3 regions of the Amycolatopsis dongchuanensis genome follow, and region 2 is predicted to be linked to each of the others. Evidence: riboswitches for the same ligand, from Rfam matches in the RefSeq annotation. Region 2 holds a riboswitch; each other region holds the start of a gene.
What was found. Region 2 has a riboswitch for S-adenosylmethionine ahead of ABFX51_RS27720 (aminotransferase class V-fold PLP-dependent enzyme). Riboswitches for the same ligand answer to the same signal wherever they lie in the genome.
Positions count from the first base shown of each region.

Region 1: linked by a shared signal. The riboswitch ahead of thrC (threonine synthase) and the one ahead of ABFX51_RS27720 (aminotransferase class V-fold PLP-dependent enzyme) in region 2 are both predicted to bind S-adenosylmethionine.
Region 3: linked by a shared signal. The riboswitch ahead of ABFX51_RS38835 (methionine ABC transporter ATP-binding protein) and the one ahead of ABFX51_RS27720 (aminotransferase class V-fold PLP-dependent enzyme) in region 2 are both predicted to bind S-adenosylmethionine.

Region 1 is NZ_BAABIB010000005.1:97,519-102,137, reverse strand. It holds gene ABFX51_RS00820 (EamA family transporter) at 1-30, opposite strand, end outside; gene rpsT (30S ribosomal protein S20) at 257-517, shown strand; gene holA (DNA polymerase III subunit delta) at 971-1,951, opposite strand; SAM riboswitch class I at 2,065-2,197, shown strand; gene thrC (threonine synthase) at 2,211-3,476, shown strand; gene ABFX51_RS00800 (ComEC/Rec2 family competence protein) at 3,479-4,619, opposite strand, start outside.
Region 2 is NZ_BAABIB010000106.1:30,161-34,779, reverse strand. It holds gene ABFX51_RS27730 (hypothetical protein) at 1-244, opposite strand, end outside; gene ABFX51_RS27725 (potassium/proton antiporter) at 295-1,773, shown strand; SAM riboswitch class IV at 1,809-1,923, shown strand; gene ABFX51_RS27720 (aminotransferase class V-fold PLP-dependent enzyme) at 1,957-3,258, shown strand; gene ABFX51_RS27715 (hypothetical protein) at 3,273-4,019, shown strand; gene lspA (signal peptidase II) at 4,016-4,573, shown strand; gene ABFX51_RS27705 (RluA family pseudouridine synthase) at 4,570-4,619, shown strand, end outside.
Region 3 is NZ_BAABIB010000171.1:33,284-37,902, forward strand. It holds gene ABFX51_RS38830 (MFS transporter) at 1-1,273, shown strand, start outside; gene ABFX51_RS38835 (methionine ABC transporter ATP-binding protein) at 1,327-2,340, opposite strand; SAM riboswitch class I at 2,514-2,605, opposite strand; gene rsmA (16S rRNA (adenine(1518)-N(6)/adenine(1519)-N(6))-dimethyltransferase RsmA) at 2,732-3,586, opposite strand; gene ABFX51_RS38845 (resuscitation-promoting factor) at 3,680-4,619, opposite strand, start outside.

The DNA.
Region 1 (4,619 bases), on a different contig from region 2:
CAGGACGAGCGCGAGGGCAGTACCGTTCACCGAGCCTTCCCCCTTTCACAGGCCTCCCGAGTAGATCAGGCGGCCGGGCCGACCGCGGTGCGGGATCGGGCGCTGAGTGGCCCGGGGCACCACGTGGGTGTTCGCAGGTCGGCTGGTAACCTTGACGACCGTTGCCGTGTGGCATTCCGCCAGGGAGGAAACCCGGTCCGCCGGGGCCACTGAGACGCGGCAACGAGATCCGCCGAAAAGATCAAGGAGCGCCAGCGTGGCCAACATCAAGTCCCAGATCAAGCGTATCCAGACCAACGAGAAGGCGCGCCAGCGCAACCAGTCGATCAAGTCCTCGGTGAAGACCGCGATCCGCAAGTTCCGCGAGGCCGCCGAGGCCGGCGACAAGGAAAAGGCGATCGAGCTGCAGAAGGCCGCCGCGAAGAAGCTGGACAAGGCTGCCAGCAAGGGTGTCATCCACCCGAACCAGGCCGCGAACAAGAAGTCCGCGATCGCGAAGCGCGCCAACCAGCTCTGAGCTGCCTGCCGCTTTCTTTCCCGGAAGCCCGCCATGCGTCATGCGTGGCGGGCTTCCGCGTTTTCGGTGCAGTGGCGACCGGGAGCGTGAACAGGGGCTGCCGTTTCGCGCGGGTCGCGGCCGTTCGCAGCGGCGTCCCGGCTCAGCGCGCTTGGGGAGCATCAGCCAGGTCATGGCGTCGCCGCATGCCGCCGTCCCCACCGACCGCAGCCTTCCCCGCTCGGGCGCCGTCGCTCCCGCAGGGCCACCGCCGTCCGGGCCAAGCCACCGTCGCTCCGGCAGACCGCGGCCGTCCCCACAGGCCCCACTCGCGTAAGCCGCCGCTCCAGGCCCGCCAGCCACCGTCATCTCCGCAAGGTGCCCACCGTTCCCACGGCCCACGGCCTCAGCTCACGCCCCCGCGGGGTCTCGCAACCATCTCCGTCTTGCGGGTCGCCCCGTCTCCATGCCGCGTCAGCGCAGGTCGCGGGCCTCGACGAGGTCCAGGACCGCTCGTTCGAGCGCGTAGGACGGGTCGGCGGCGGCGCCCTTCACCTCGGCGTTGACGCGCGCGACGATCGCCATCGCCTTGTTCAGGCCCTCCGCGCCCCAGCCGCGCGCCTGACCTTGGGCTTTGCGGATCTTCCACGGCGGCATGCCCAGCGCACCGGCCATCTGGTTCGGGTTGCCGCGACCGGCAGCCGACACGCGCGCGATCGTGCGCACGGCGTCGGCGAGAGCGTCGGCCACCAGCACGTGCGGGACACCGATCTGCATCGCCCAGCGCATGGACTCCAGCGCCGCCGCCCGATCCCCCGCAACGGCCTTCTCCGCGACCGCGAAGCCCGTGACGTCGGCGCGGCCCCGGTGGTAGCGGCGCACCGCGTCCTCGTCGACCTTGCCGCCCGAGTCCGCGACCAGCTGGGCCGCCGCGGAGGCGAGCTCCCGCAGGTCCGAACCCACCGCGTCGATCAGCGCCGCGACGGCGGTCGCGTCGATCCGGCCGCCCGCCTGCCGGATCTCGTTGCGGACGAACGCCTCCCGCTCGGCGGGCTTGGTGATCTTGGGGCACTCCGTGACCTGCGCCCCCGCCTTCCGGAGCGCCGCGGGCAGCGCCTTGGCGGCCTTGCTGCGGCCGCCACCGGTGTGCACGACGACGAGGACCACCCCGTCGGCAGGGGATTTCACGTACGACAGCACCGCGTCCGCCAGCTCCTGCGAGATGTCCTGCGCGGCGTCGAGCACGATCACCCTGCCCTCGCTGAACAGCGAGGGGCTGACCAGCTCGGCCAGCGCGGGCGCGGTGAGGTCCGACACCTTGGTCCGCGTCATGTCGGTGGTCGGGTCGACCAGGCGGGCCGAGTCGAGCGCGGCCCTGATCGCGCGCTCGACGAGCAGTTCCTCTTCGCCGAGGACGAGGTGCAGCGGCGACGTGGTGGTGGCTGGCGAGGTCACCTCACGATCCTGCCACGGTGACGAAGCCCGCAGGGGCATGGCGTCGGCAGCCGACGGTGTCGTATGTTTGTAACGGCCGCGTTGCACGCGCCGCGGCCCTGACAACCGAATACCGCTCATCCAGAGGGGCAGAGGGAACGGCCCGATGAAGCCCCGGCAACCGGCGTCAGCCTGTCATCTCGATTCCGCGAGGTAGCTGACGACCACGGTGCCAATTCCGGCCCGCGTCAGCGGGACAGATGAGGAAAGGAACCTCGCGATGACCGCAGCCCTCAGCTCGACCTCCACCCAGCGCACCGTCGACCTCGGCCCCGCCGTGGAGCTGGTGTCGAAGGAGGAGGGCCACCGCCAGCCGCTCGCGCCCGAGTTCGTCTCCGCGGAGGACTTCTCGCCCCTCGAGGTCGCCTACGACTTCGGCCGGGTCCGCCGCGAGGACATCGAGTCCGGCCCCCGCAACATCTGGCGCTACAAGAAGCTGCTGCCGGTGCCCTCGAACGTCGAGGAGATCCCCAACACCGAGCCGGGCTGTACGCGGCTGGTGCGCGCCGACCGGCTCGCGAAGGCCTTGGGCCTCAAGCGAGTCTGGGTCAAGGACGACACCGGCAACCCCACCCACTCGTTCAAGGACCGCGTCGTCGCCGTCGCGCTGGCCGCGGCCCGCGAGTTCGGGTTCGACACCCTCGCCTGCCCGTCGACCGGCAACCTGGCCAACGCCGTCGCTGCGGCCGCAGCCCGCGCGGGCTGGCAGTCCGTCGTGCTGATCCCCTCCTCCCTCGAACGCGCCAAGATCCTCACCACCGCCGTCTACGACGGCAACCTCATCGCGGTCGACGGCAACTACGACGACGTCAACCGGCTCGCGACGCAGCTCGCAGCCGAAAACGAGACGTGGGCGTTCGTCAACGTCAACGTCCGGCCGTACTACTCGGAGGGTTCGAAGACGCTGGCCTTCGAGGTCGCCGAGCAGCTGGGCTGGCGGCTGCCGGAGCAGATCGTCGTGCCGATCGCCTCGGGTTCCCAGCTCACCAAGGTGGACAAGGGCTTCCGCGAGCTGGGGTCGCTCGGCCTGGTCGAGGAGACCCCGTACAAGGTCTTCGGCGCCCAGGCCACCGGCTGCTCCCCCGTTTCGACGGCGTTCCGCAACGGCCACGACGTGGTCCAGCCGGTGAAGCCGAACACCATCGCCCGCTCCCTCGCGATCGGCAACCCGGCCGACGGCCCCTACGTGCTCGACACCGTCAACCGCACCGGCGGCGCGATCGAGGACGTCTCGGACGAGGAGGTCGTCGAGGGCATCCGGCTGCTGGCCCGTACCGAAGGCATCTTCACCGAGACCGCGGGCGGGGTCACCGTCGCGACGACGAAGAAGCTCATCGAGACCGGCAAGCTCGACCCCGAGGCGGAAACCGTCCTGCTCATCACCGGTGACGGCCTGAAGACGCTCGACGCCGTCGAAGGCCGGATCGGTCCTAAGGCGACGGTCCCGCCGTCGGCCGACGCGGTCCGCGCCGCTCTGCAGAGCTGAGTTCACTTTCCCCTGCGCACCACCGCCAATCCTCCGTTGTCCGTCACCACGGCAGCGTCGCCGTCGGTGTCGGTGCGGGCGACCAGCGCACCACCCGCGACGAGTGAGTCCACTGTGGACCTGCTCGGGTGGCCATAGCTGTTCCCCGCGCCGACACTGATGAGCGCAAGCCGCGGCGAGACGGCCGAGAGGAATGCCGGCAACGAGAACCTGCTGCCGTGGTGGGGCACCTTGAGCACTTCCGCGTGCAGGTCGGTGCCCGCGGCGAGCAGATCCCCCTGAGCCAGCAGCTCCACGTCACCGGTCAGCAGGACGCGCCCGGCGGGCGTGACAGCCCGCAGCACGACCGAGGCGTTGTTGATGTTCGTGCCGTCCGCGTCATCTCGTTCCTGTTGCGGACCGGGGTAACGCGGTCCGATCACCTCCAAGGACAGCCCGGGCCAGTCGAGCCGCCGGCCGAGTTCCAGTTCGAGCAGGGGCACCCCGTGGCGCCCGGCGATCTGCGCCACCTGGCGCCACGCCCACGCCGGCATCCGGCCCGGCCCCACCGCGACCGCCCCGACGGACCTGCCGTCGAAGACGGACTCCAGGCCGCTGATGTGGTCGGCGTGCAGGTGGCTGAGCACGACCAGCGGAACCCTGTCGACACCGAGCCTCGCCAGGCATTCGTCCACCGGCCCCGGTTCGGGCCCGGTGTCCACGACCACGGCACGCCCGGGTTCGGCCGTCGACAGCACCTCGGCGTCCCCCTGCCCCACATCGCAGGCCACCATCGACCAGTTCCGTGGCGGCCACCCCGGCGCGATCACGCGGACCGGCACGACCACCAGCAGCACGCACACCAGGACGAGCGCGAGCCCCACTCGCAGCCGCGGCCGGCGCAGCAGCACCACCAGCACACCCACGGCGAGCAGCGCGAGCACGCCACCCCACCAGCCGCCGGGCCACGGCAGCACCGCTCCCGGTACCCGCGAGGCGTGCCGTGCGACCGCCAGGAGCCAGTGGGCCTCCGGCCCCGCCGCGAGCGCCGGTAGCCGCGCCGCCGCCGGCCAGAACGTCGCCAGCACCGCCGTCACCACCCCCAGCACCGTCGCCGGAGCGACCACCGGTGCGGCGAGCACGTTCGCGGCGATCGAGACGACG
Region 2 (4,619 bases):
GCACCCGCACCGAGGAGAACAACGCCCCGGCGGCCAGGCAGCCGAACACGCCGGTGCGCCAGCCCAGTTCGCGTTCGGTCACCGCGTGTGCCAGGTCGTGCGGCACCCGCGACTTCCGGTCGTACGACCGCATTTCCAGTGTCACGCCGTCGTCGCGGTGCACCAGCGTGAGCGCACCCCGCGGCGACGGGGAGAAGACGACGAGCACCGGCTCAGCATCCCCGGCGGGTCCGCGCCGGTCCACGGGTTTTTCCGGCGGTTCTATACCCTTGGGTGCGCGGAGGGGAGGTGGCGGTGGCGGAACTGCCGGTCGTGCTGGGGCTGGGCGCGGCCGTGCTGCTCGCGGCCGTGCTCGCCGTCCGGCTGTCCACCAGGGTCGGGCTACCGTCGCTGTTGATCTACCTCGGGTTCGGCGTGCTGCTGGGCGAGGCCGGATTCGGCATCCAGTTCTCCGACGCCTCGCTCACCCAGTCGCTCGGCCTCGCCGCGCTGGTGCTGATCCTCACCGAGGGCGGGCTGACCACCCGCTGGTCCTCGGTGCGGCCCGCGCTGTGGCAGGGCATCACACTGTCCACAGTGGCCGTCGGGTTGAGCATCGCGATCACCGGCGCCGCACTGCACTGGCTGCTGGGCCTGGACTGGCGGATGGCGCTGCTGTGGGGCGCGGTGCTCGCGTCCACGGACTCGGCCGCGGTGTTCTCGGTGCTGCGCAGCGCGGGCATCCCGCGCCGTCTCGCCGGGGCGCTGGAGCTGGAGTCCGGTATCAACGACGCCCCGGTGTACATCGTCGTGGTGGTGCTGGCGGAAAGCACGCGCGTGGACTGGACGCTGCCGCTGCTCGTGGGGTACGAGCTGCTCGCGGGCCTGGCGATCGGCGCGGTGCTCGGGCTGGCCGGCGGATGGGCGCTGCGGCGGGCCGCGCTGCCCGCCACCGGCCTGTACCCGCTGGCGACGGTCGCGGTGTGCGTCGTCGCGTACGCCTCCGGCCAGTTCGCGCACGCCTCGGGACTGCTGGCCACGTACGTCGCCGCGCTGGTGCTGGGCAACGCCCGGCTGCCGCACCGCTCGGACACCCTGTCGTTCGCGGAGGGCATGGGCTGGCTCGCGCAGATCGGGCTGTTCGTGCTGCTGGGCCTGTTCGCCTCGCCGGAGCGGCTGCTCGACGCCGTGGTGCCGGGGCTCGTGGCGGGTGCGGTCGTGCTGGTCGTCGCGCGGCCGCTGTCGGTGCTGCTGTCGCAGCTGCCGTTCCGGGTGCCGTGGCGCGAACAGGTGTTCCTGGCGTGGGCCGGGTTGCGCGGGGCGGTGCCGATCGTGCTCGCGATGATCCCGCTCGCCACCGGGCTGCCCGGCGCGGAACGGCTGGTGGACGCCGTGTTCGTGCTGGTGATCGTGCTGACGCTGGTGCAGGGCACGGCGCTCGTCCCGGTCGCGAAGGTCCTCGGGCTCACCGGCGGCGCCGAGCCGAAGGAGATCGAGGTCGACGCCGCGCCGCTCGACGAGCTGGACGCGGCGTTGCTGCAGGTGCGCGTCCAGCCCGGTTCCCGGCTGCACGGCGTGTACCTCAACGAGCTGCGGTTGCCGCCGGGCGCTTCGCTGAGCCTGATCGTGCGGGACGGCACCAGTTTCACGCCGCAACGCGACAGCAGGCTGCAGGAGGGCGACCAGTTGCTGGTCGTGGCGACGGAATCCGCGCTGCAGCACGCGGAGCAGCGGCTGCGGGCCGTGGACCGGGCGGGGCCGCTGGCCCGCTGGCGCGGTGAGACGGGGCGTTGATCGGAGTGGAAACCGTCGGCTAGAGTGTCGGCATAGGTCATGAGTGCCAGCGCGTAGCCCCGGCTTGCTGGCCGGCAACCCTCCGACCGCGGTGGGGTGCCCCGGGTGAGGACCTGGCCCGCCGCGCGGTGCGGTGGGCAAGCGCGGGCCCCTCGTGGGTCCTGGACCCGCCGAGGAGGCGTCATGACTCTCGCACTCGACCCCGTCGTCCGCACCACCGTGCCGGCCACCCTGAACACCCGCGTGCCGCTGGTGACCGGGGAAACCGTCGAGTACGCCAACCTGGACCACGCCGCGAGCGCGCCGTGTCTGGCGGCGGTCCGTGACGCGGTGGACGAGTTCCTGCCGTGGTACGCGAGTGTGCACCGCGGCGCGGGTTTCGCCTCGCAGGTGTCCACAAAGGTCTACGAGCGGGCACGGGACGCCCTGCGGCGCTTCGTGGACGCCCGCTCCTCCGACGCGGTGATCTTCACGCGCAACACCACGGACTCGCTGAACCTGCTGGCCCGCGCCGTGCCGCGGCACACCTCCGTGGTGCTGTTCGACACCGAGCACCACGCGGCGCTGCTGCCGTGGCGCGGGCCGAACGTGCGCCGCATCGCCACCCCGCGCACCCGGCTCGCCGCGGTGTCCGCTGTGGACAGTGCGCTCGCGGAGTGCCCGGAGGGGCCGCGGCTGGTCGTGCTGACCGGGGCGTCCAACGTCACCGGCGAACTGCTCCCGGTGCGCGAAATCGCCGCGGTGGCGCGGAAGCACGGTGCACGCGTCGCGCTCGACGGTGCCCAGCTCGCGCCGCACCGCCGGATTTCGCTGCGGGAGCTGGACGTCGACTACGTGGCGGTGTCCGGGCACAAGCTGTACGCGCCGTTCGGCGCCGGTGCCCTCGTCGGACGGGCGGACTGGCTGCGGGCCGCGGCCCCGTACCTCGCCGGTGGCGGCGCGACGAAGAACGTCACCGAGGGCGGCGTGGTGTGGCACAGCGGCGAGGAGCGGCACGAGGCCGGATCGCCCAACACCGTCGGCGTGTACGCGCTCGGTGTCGCGTGCGAGCAGCTCTCGGCCGACTGGTCCGCGGTGACTGCGCACGAGGAGGAGCTGCTCGGCCGCCTGCGCCGGGGGCTCGCCGCCGTGCCGGGGCTTTCGGAGCTGCGGCTGTTCGACGACGACGGTGACCGCGTGGGCACGGTGAGTTTCGTGGTCGAGGGGTACGAGCCGGGCTGGCTCGCGGCCGTGCTGTCCGCCGAGTACGGCATCGGCGTCCGCGACGGCGCGTTCTGCGCGCACATCGCGACGCGGCGGCTGACCGGCGGGCAGGCGGCGCTGCGGGTGAGCCTCGGCCTCGGCACGACCGCCGAGCACGTCGACCGCCTGGCGCTCGCGCTGCGGCAGATCACCGCCCGCGGCGCCAGGTGGACCTACGGGAAGCCGGAAGGTCGCTGGGCGCCGACACCGGACCCGCGTGCGGTGCCGTCCTTCCTGCGCTGAGTACCCTCGCCCCGATGACTGGGGAACGTCGGGCCGCGTGGTTCCCACCGGCCCTGCTGGGGTTCGCGTTGCTGGCGGCGACCGCGTGGGAGCTGCGCTCGCCGCGGCCCTGGTTCGCCTACACCTCCCTCCAGGGGTTCCACCCGGTGCGGCAGCAGCAGTACCTGGTGGGGGTGCCGTACCAGCAGTTCCTGCTGACACCGCCCGCGCTGCCCAGCGCGTGGCGGTGGGGGACGCCGTGGCAGCTGGCGGTCGCGGTCGCCTTCCTCGGCGCGCTCGTCTGGTACCGGCGGCGGATCGGGTCGCCGGGCCGCGTCGTGCTGACCGGCGTGGCGGGGCTCGCGGTGATCGCGTTGTCGACCGGGCTGGCCGCCGCCACCCGGTCGGCCGACGGGCAGGTGCTCGCGGCGGCCATCGGTGCTCCGCTCGGTCTGCTCGGGTTGTGCGCCGGTGCGTGGGCGGTGGTGCGGCCGGGGAGCCGGGTCGCGCTGCGGACGTGCCTGGTGTGCCTGCCGCTCGCGGCCTACGCGCTCGGGGCGGCGCTCAGGGCCGAGCTGGTCGACCCGGTGACGGCGGCGCTGGGCCTGGCCGCGCTCGCGTGGCTGCACCGCAGTGTCGTGCTGGCCGTGGTCGTGGCCGGGTTCCTGCTGGCCGCCGTGGCGCTGACCGGCAGCCCGCTCGGCCTGCTCGTGCCGGGGGCGGTGGCGCTGGCCGGGGCGCTGGCCGTGCTGGTCAGTGCCGGGAGGACAATGGCGGCGTGAGCACCGAACACCAGTCGCAGCCGGAGGCAGAGCCGGCCCCGTCCGCCCCGCCCAAGCGCCGCGTGGTGCTGCTGGCCTGCGTGGCGGTGGCCGCGCTGGCGCTCGACATCGTCACCAAGGCCGTCGTGGTGTCCACTTTGGAGGGTCACGCGCCGGTGCGCGTGCTCGGCGGCCTGGTGTACCTGCAGCTCGTGCGCAACTCCGGGGCCGCGTTCTCGATGGCCACCGGGCTGACGTGGGTGCTGGCGATCGTCGCGATCGGGGTCGTCGTGACGCTGATCTGGTTCGCCGGGCGGCTGCGCTCGCCGGGCTGGGCGATCGGGCTGGGGCTCGTGCTGGCGGGCGCACTGGGCAACCTGGTGGACCGGATCTTCCGCGCGCCCGGCCCGCTGCGCGGCCACGTCGTGGACTTCATCTCGGTCTTCGCGCCGAACGCCGAGGTGTGGCCGGTGTTCAACGTCGCGGACTCGTGCATCTGCGTCGGCGGGGTGCTGATCGTGCTGCTGTCGCTGCTGGGGCGCGACTACGACGGCACGAGGCGGGGCAAGAAGTGAGCACGCGGATGCTGCCCGTCCCGGACGGGCTCGACGGGATGCGCGT
Region 3 (4,619 bases), on a different contig from region 2:
CATGTCCGACGCCGCCCGGCAGTGGACGATCAGCGCGTACACGCTGGCCTTCGGCGGCCTGCTGCTGCTCGGCGGCCGGCTCGCCGACCGGCTCGGCCGCAAGAACACGCTGATCGTCGGCGCGATCGGGTTCGCGCTCGCGTCGGCCGTCGGGGGCGCGGCGAGCGGACCGGGCATGTTCATCGCGGCCCGCGCGGCGCAGGGGGTCTTCGCCGCGATGCTCGCGCCGTCCACGCTCTCGCTGCTCACCGTCACCTTCACCGAGGCGAAGGAACGCGCGAAGGCCTTCGGCATCTTCAGCGCGATCATGATGTCCGGCGCCGCGCTCGGGCTGCTGGCCGGTGGCGCGCTCGCCGAGTACCTCGACTGGCGCTGGTGCCTGTACGTGAACCTGCCGCTCGCGGCCGTCGCCGCCGTCCTCGGCTGGTTCGTGCTGCCGAAGGTCGAAGGGCACCGCGAGACGAAGCTCGACTGGATCAGCGCGATCCTCGGCAGCGGCGGCATCGTCTCGCTGGTCTACGCGCTGTCCGAGGCCGCGACCCGCGGCTGGGGTTCGGGGCTCGTGCTCGGCTTCCTCGCGGCCGCCGTCGTGTTCGTCGTGGCGTTCGTGGTGCGGCAGACCAGGGTTGCGAACCCGCTGCTGCCGCTGCGGATCCTCGCCGACCGCACCCGCTCGGCCGGCTACCTGACGATCGCCGGTGCTTCGTTCGGCATGTTCGGGATGTTCCTGTTCCTGACCTACCAGCTGCAGGCGATCATGCACTACAGCCCGTTCCAGGCGGGGCTGGCGTTCCTGCCGTTCCTGCTGGGCAACGTGCTCGTCTCGACGCTGCTGTCGCGGCGCCTGCTGCCCAGGACGGGCCCGCGGCCGCTGCTGGTGATCGGGCTGCTGCTGATGGGCGCGGGACTGGTGGTGCTGACCCAGCTGACCCCGGACTCGTCCTACTGGGGCCTGATCCTGCCGGTCGAGCTCGTGGTCGGCGCGGGCGGCGGGTTCGCGATGCCCGTCGTCATGAACACCGCGACCGCGGGGGTCGAGGCGCGGGAATCCGGGGTGGCGTCGGCGTTCATCACCACCTCGCAGCAAGTGGGTGCCTCCCTGGGCACGGCGTCGCTGAACACGATCGCCTCCAGCGCGACGGCGTCGGCCGCCGGACTGGGCACCGTCGGTGCCACCGTGCACGGCTACGCGGTCGCGAACGGCTGGGGTGGGGCGATCGTCGCCGCCGTCGCCATCGGGGTGGGGGTGCTCGTCGGGCCGAAGAAGGCCTGACGAGCAGAAGCCGCCCCACAGGTGGGAGGACCTGTGGGGCGGCTTCGCCTGTCTCAGGCGGCGACGAGGTGCTTCGCCGCGCCGGTCAGGTGGGTGACGTGGGCACCGTGCTCCGCGATCCACGCCAGCGCCGGGTCGGCCTGCTCGCCGCGGACCCCGACGCGGAAGCGCGCGACGGGGGTGTCGCCGATGCGGGTCAGCCCGCCGCCGATGGTCGCCAGCTCGACGTCGAACCGGCTCGCGGCCTCGGGCAGCAGGGCGCCGACCGCGGCGAAGCCGATGAGCACGACGTCCGCGGCCCGCTCGTACGCCGCGAGCTGCGACTGGGGGGTGTCGATGGCGGGCAGCAGGGTGTCGGCGATCCGGCTGCCGGGGTCGGTCAGCAGGCCGAGCAGGTTCCCGTGCTCGACGACGCGGCCCGAGTCCAGCACCGCGACCTGGTCGCACACGCGGCGCACGACCCCGCCGTCCTGGGTGGTGAGCACGACCGTCACGCCCAGTTCGGCGCGGGCCCGGTCGAGCACGGTGAGCACCGAGCCGGCCTCCTCGGGGGCGATCCCGCCGGTCGGGTCGTCGGCGAGCAGCACCGCGGGGCCGGTGGCGAGCGCACGGGCCAGCGCGACGCGGCGGCGCTGCCCCTCGGTCAGTTCACCGGGCTGCAGCGTCGCGCGCTGGGTCAGGCCGACGAGGTCGAGCGCACGGCCGACGCGGTTGCGGCGCTGCGGGCCGTCGACGCCGAGCTGCTCCAGCGGGGCGGCGACGTTGCCTGCGACGGTGCGCTCGGCGTGCAGCGGCGCGGCGCCGTCGAGGACGGCGACCTGGCGGCGCACCTCGCGCAGCCGACGCCCGTCGAGCGCGGCGGTGTTCAGCCCGTCGAGCCGCACCGTGCCGCGGTCCGGTTTCTCTTGCAGGGCAACGACCTTGGCGAGCGTCGACTTACCGGCACCGGCCGGGCCGACGACCCCGTACAGCGAACCGGCCCCGATCTCGAGGCTCACGTCGCGCAGGGCGAGGACGGGGGAACTCTTGCCGGGGAAGGACTTGGTCAGGTTCTCGACAGTGATCAACGAAAGCTCCATGGTGTGTGCGCGCGTCGCGAAGAACCGTCCACAGAGGACGGCGGCGGAAGAGAGGATCGAACTCAGCGAAGAGAACGGTCAGCGACGACACGCACACACGGTGCGACGGCACTCATCGACGACCCGGCGCCTGGTGAGCATTCGCGTGCGGTACACAGGTTCCTCCATCGATCCTGGCGGTAGCACCTGCCCTCTCGGGGGGTGGTTGCTGCGACTTCGGCGAGCCAGGTCTCTCAGTCGCTCGGGATGGATACCCTCAAAGTAGAACGGATGTCCTGTGTTCCGCGCAAGTATCCGGGGTCAGATCACACCGCCGGTTCACACGGACGGCAGAGTCTGGGCCAGCCGCTTCGCCCGACCGCCACCCCCCACGGTGACGCTACGCGACGCTGTGTCGTCGCTCCGCGATTTGCGCAAACTCACGGACGGTCAGCTGCTCGCCGCGAGCACCCGGATCGACGCCAGCCGCTTGGAGCAGCTCCCCCGCGCGAGCGGCGGAACCCGCCCACGAAGCGAGTGCGGCCCGCAACGTCTTGCGCCGCTGGGCGAACGCCGCGTCGACGACGGCGAAGACCGCGTCCCGGTCGGCCGACGTGACCGGCTCGGCGGCGCGCTCGAAGGAGACCAGCGCGGAATCGACGTTCGGCACGGGCCAGAACACCGACCGCGGCACCGCGGCGACCTTGCGCGCCGTGCCGTACCACGCGAGCTTCACGCTCGGCACGCCGTAGATCCGGCTGCCCGGCCCCGCCGCCATCCGGTCGGCGACCTCCGTCTGCACCATCACCAGCGCGCGGGCCAGCGACGGCAGCTCGGCGAGCAGGTGCAGGACGACGGGCACGGCGACGTTGTACGGCAGGTTCGCGACGAGCGTCGAAGGCGGCTCCGGCAGCTCCTCCGCACGTAGCCTGAGCGCGTCCCGCTCCAGCACGGTCAGGCGCGCCGCGTCCCCGGGCGCCCGCTCGGCGACCGTCTCCGGCAGCCGCGCGGCGAGCACGGGGTCGATCTCGACGGCCGACACGCGGGCGCCGGCGGCCAGCAGACCCAGCGTCAGCGAGCCCAGTCCGGGCCCGACCTCCAGGACCGCGTCCTCGCCCGCGACCCCGGCCAGCTCCACGATGCGGCGCACGGTGTTCGGGTCGTGCACGAAGTTCTGCCCGAGCTTCTTCGTCGGCCGCACGTCCAGCTCGGCGGCCAGCCCGCGGATCTCGGCCGGACCGAGCAGTGTCGTCACAGCCGGACAGCGTACCGGCAGGCCCCGGGAACGCCGCCGGGCGCCACCCGCGAGGGGTGGCGCCCGGCGAAGAGGCGAAAGGGAGGGAAGGGGTCAGGCGCGCTGCCCGCAGATCGGCCAGGCGCCGTAGCCGCCGCGGTCGTCGCGGACCTTCTCGGCGATCGCGATCTGCTGCTCGCGGGTCGCCTGGCTCGGCAGCGGCGCGTACGCCGTGCCGCCGTAGGCCGCCCAGGTCTGCTTGTCGAACTGCAGGCCGCCGTAGTAGCCGTTGCCGGTGTTGATCGACCAGTTGCCACCGGACTCGCACTTCGCGATGCGGTCCCACACCGAGCCGTCACCGCTGATCGTCGGCTGCTTGGTGCCGACGCGGACGATCTTCGGCTTGGCCTCGGTCAGCACCTTGACCGACAGCTGCTCGCGCGCGGTCTCCTGGCCGTTGCGCTTGGTGATCCGGTAGGTCACCAGCTGCTTGCCGGGCGTGCCCTGGTCCTGCACGACCTGCTTGCCCGCGTCCAGGGTGTTGTCCTGGACCTGCTGGACCGGCGGGTCGATGTCCTCTTCCTGGTTGATCACGGAGATGCCGGTGCGGCTGATGTGCACCTCGGCCCCGTCGGTGAGCTTGAACTGCAGCCCGCCCTCGACCTGGTCGTCGGGGCCGAGCGACAGGTTCTGGTCCCTGAGGAAGTCCGCCGCCGTGATCGCGGTGGTGGTGACCTGGCGGGGCGCGGCGTCCCCGTCGTAGACCGTGACGTGCTTGAGCGTGTTGATGGTGACCGTCGAGCCCGACAGCGGCAGCTCGGCGGTGGGGGCCATCGAGAAGAACGTGCCCTGGCCGAACTTGCCGCTCAGGCCCAGCTGGTCGAGCGCCTCGGCGAGCGTGTCGGCGCGGACCCAGGACTCCTTGGCCTCGCCGTCGACGACCAGGTTGAGGTGGCGGCCCCGCTCGAGCTTGATGACGCCGCCGTCGCCGACCGGCGCCTGCGGGGACGGGGACAGCGCGTCGTGCTCGCCGACGGTGAGCCCGGCGTCCTCC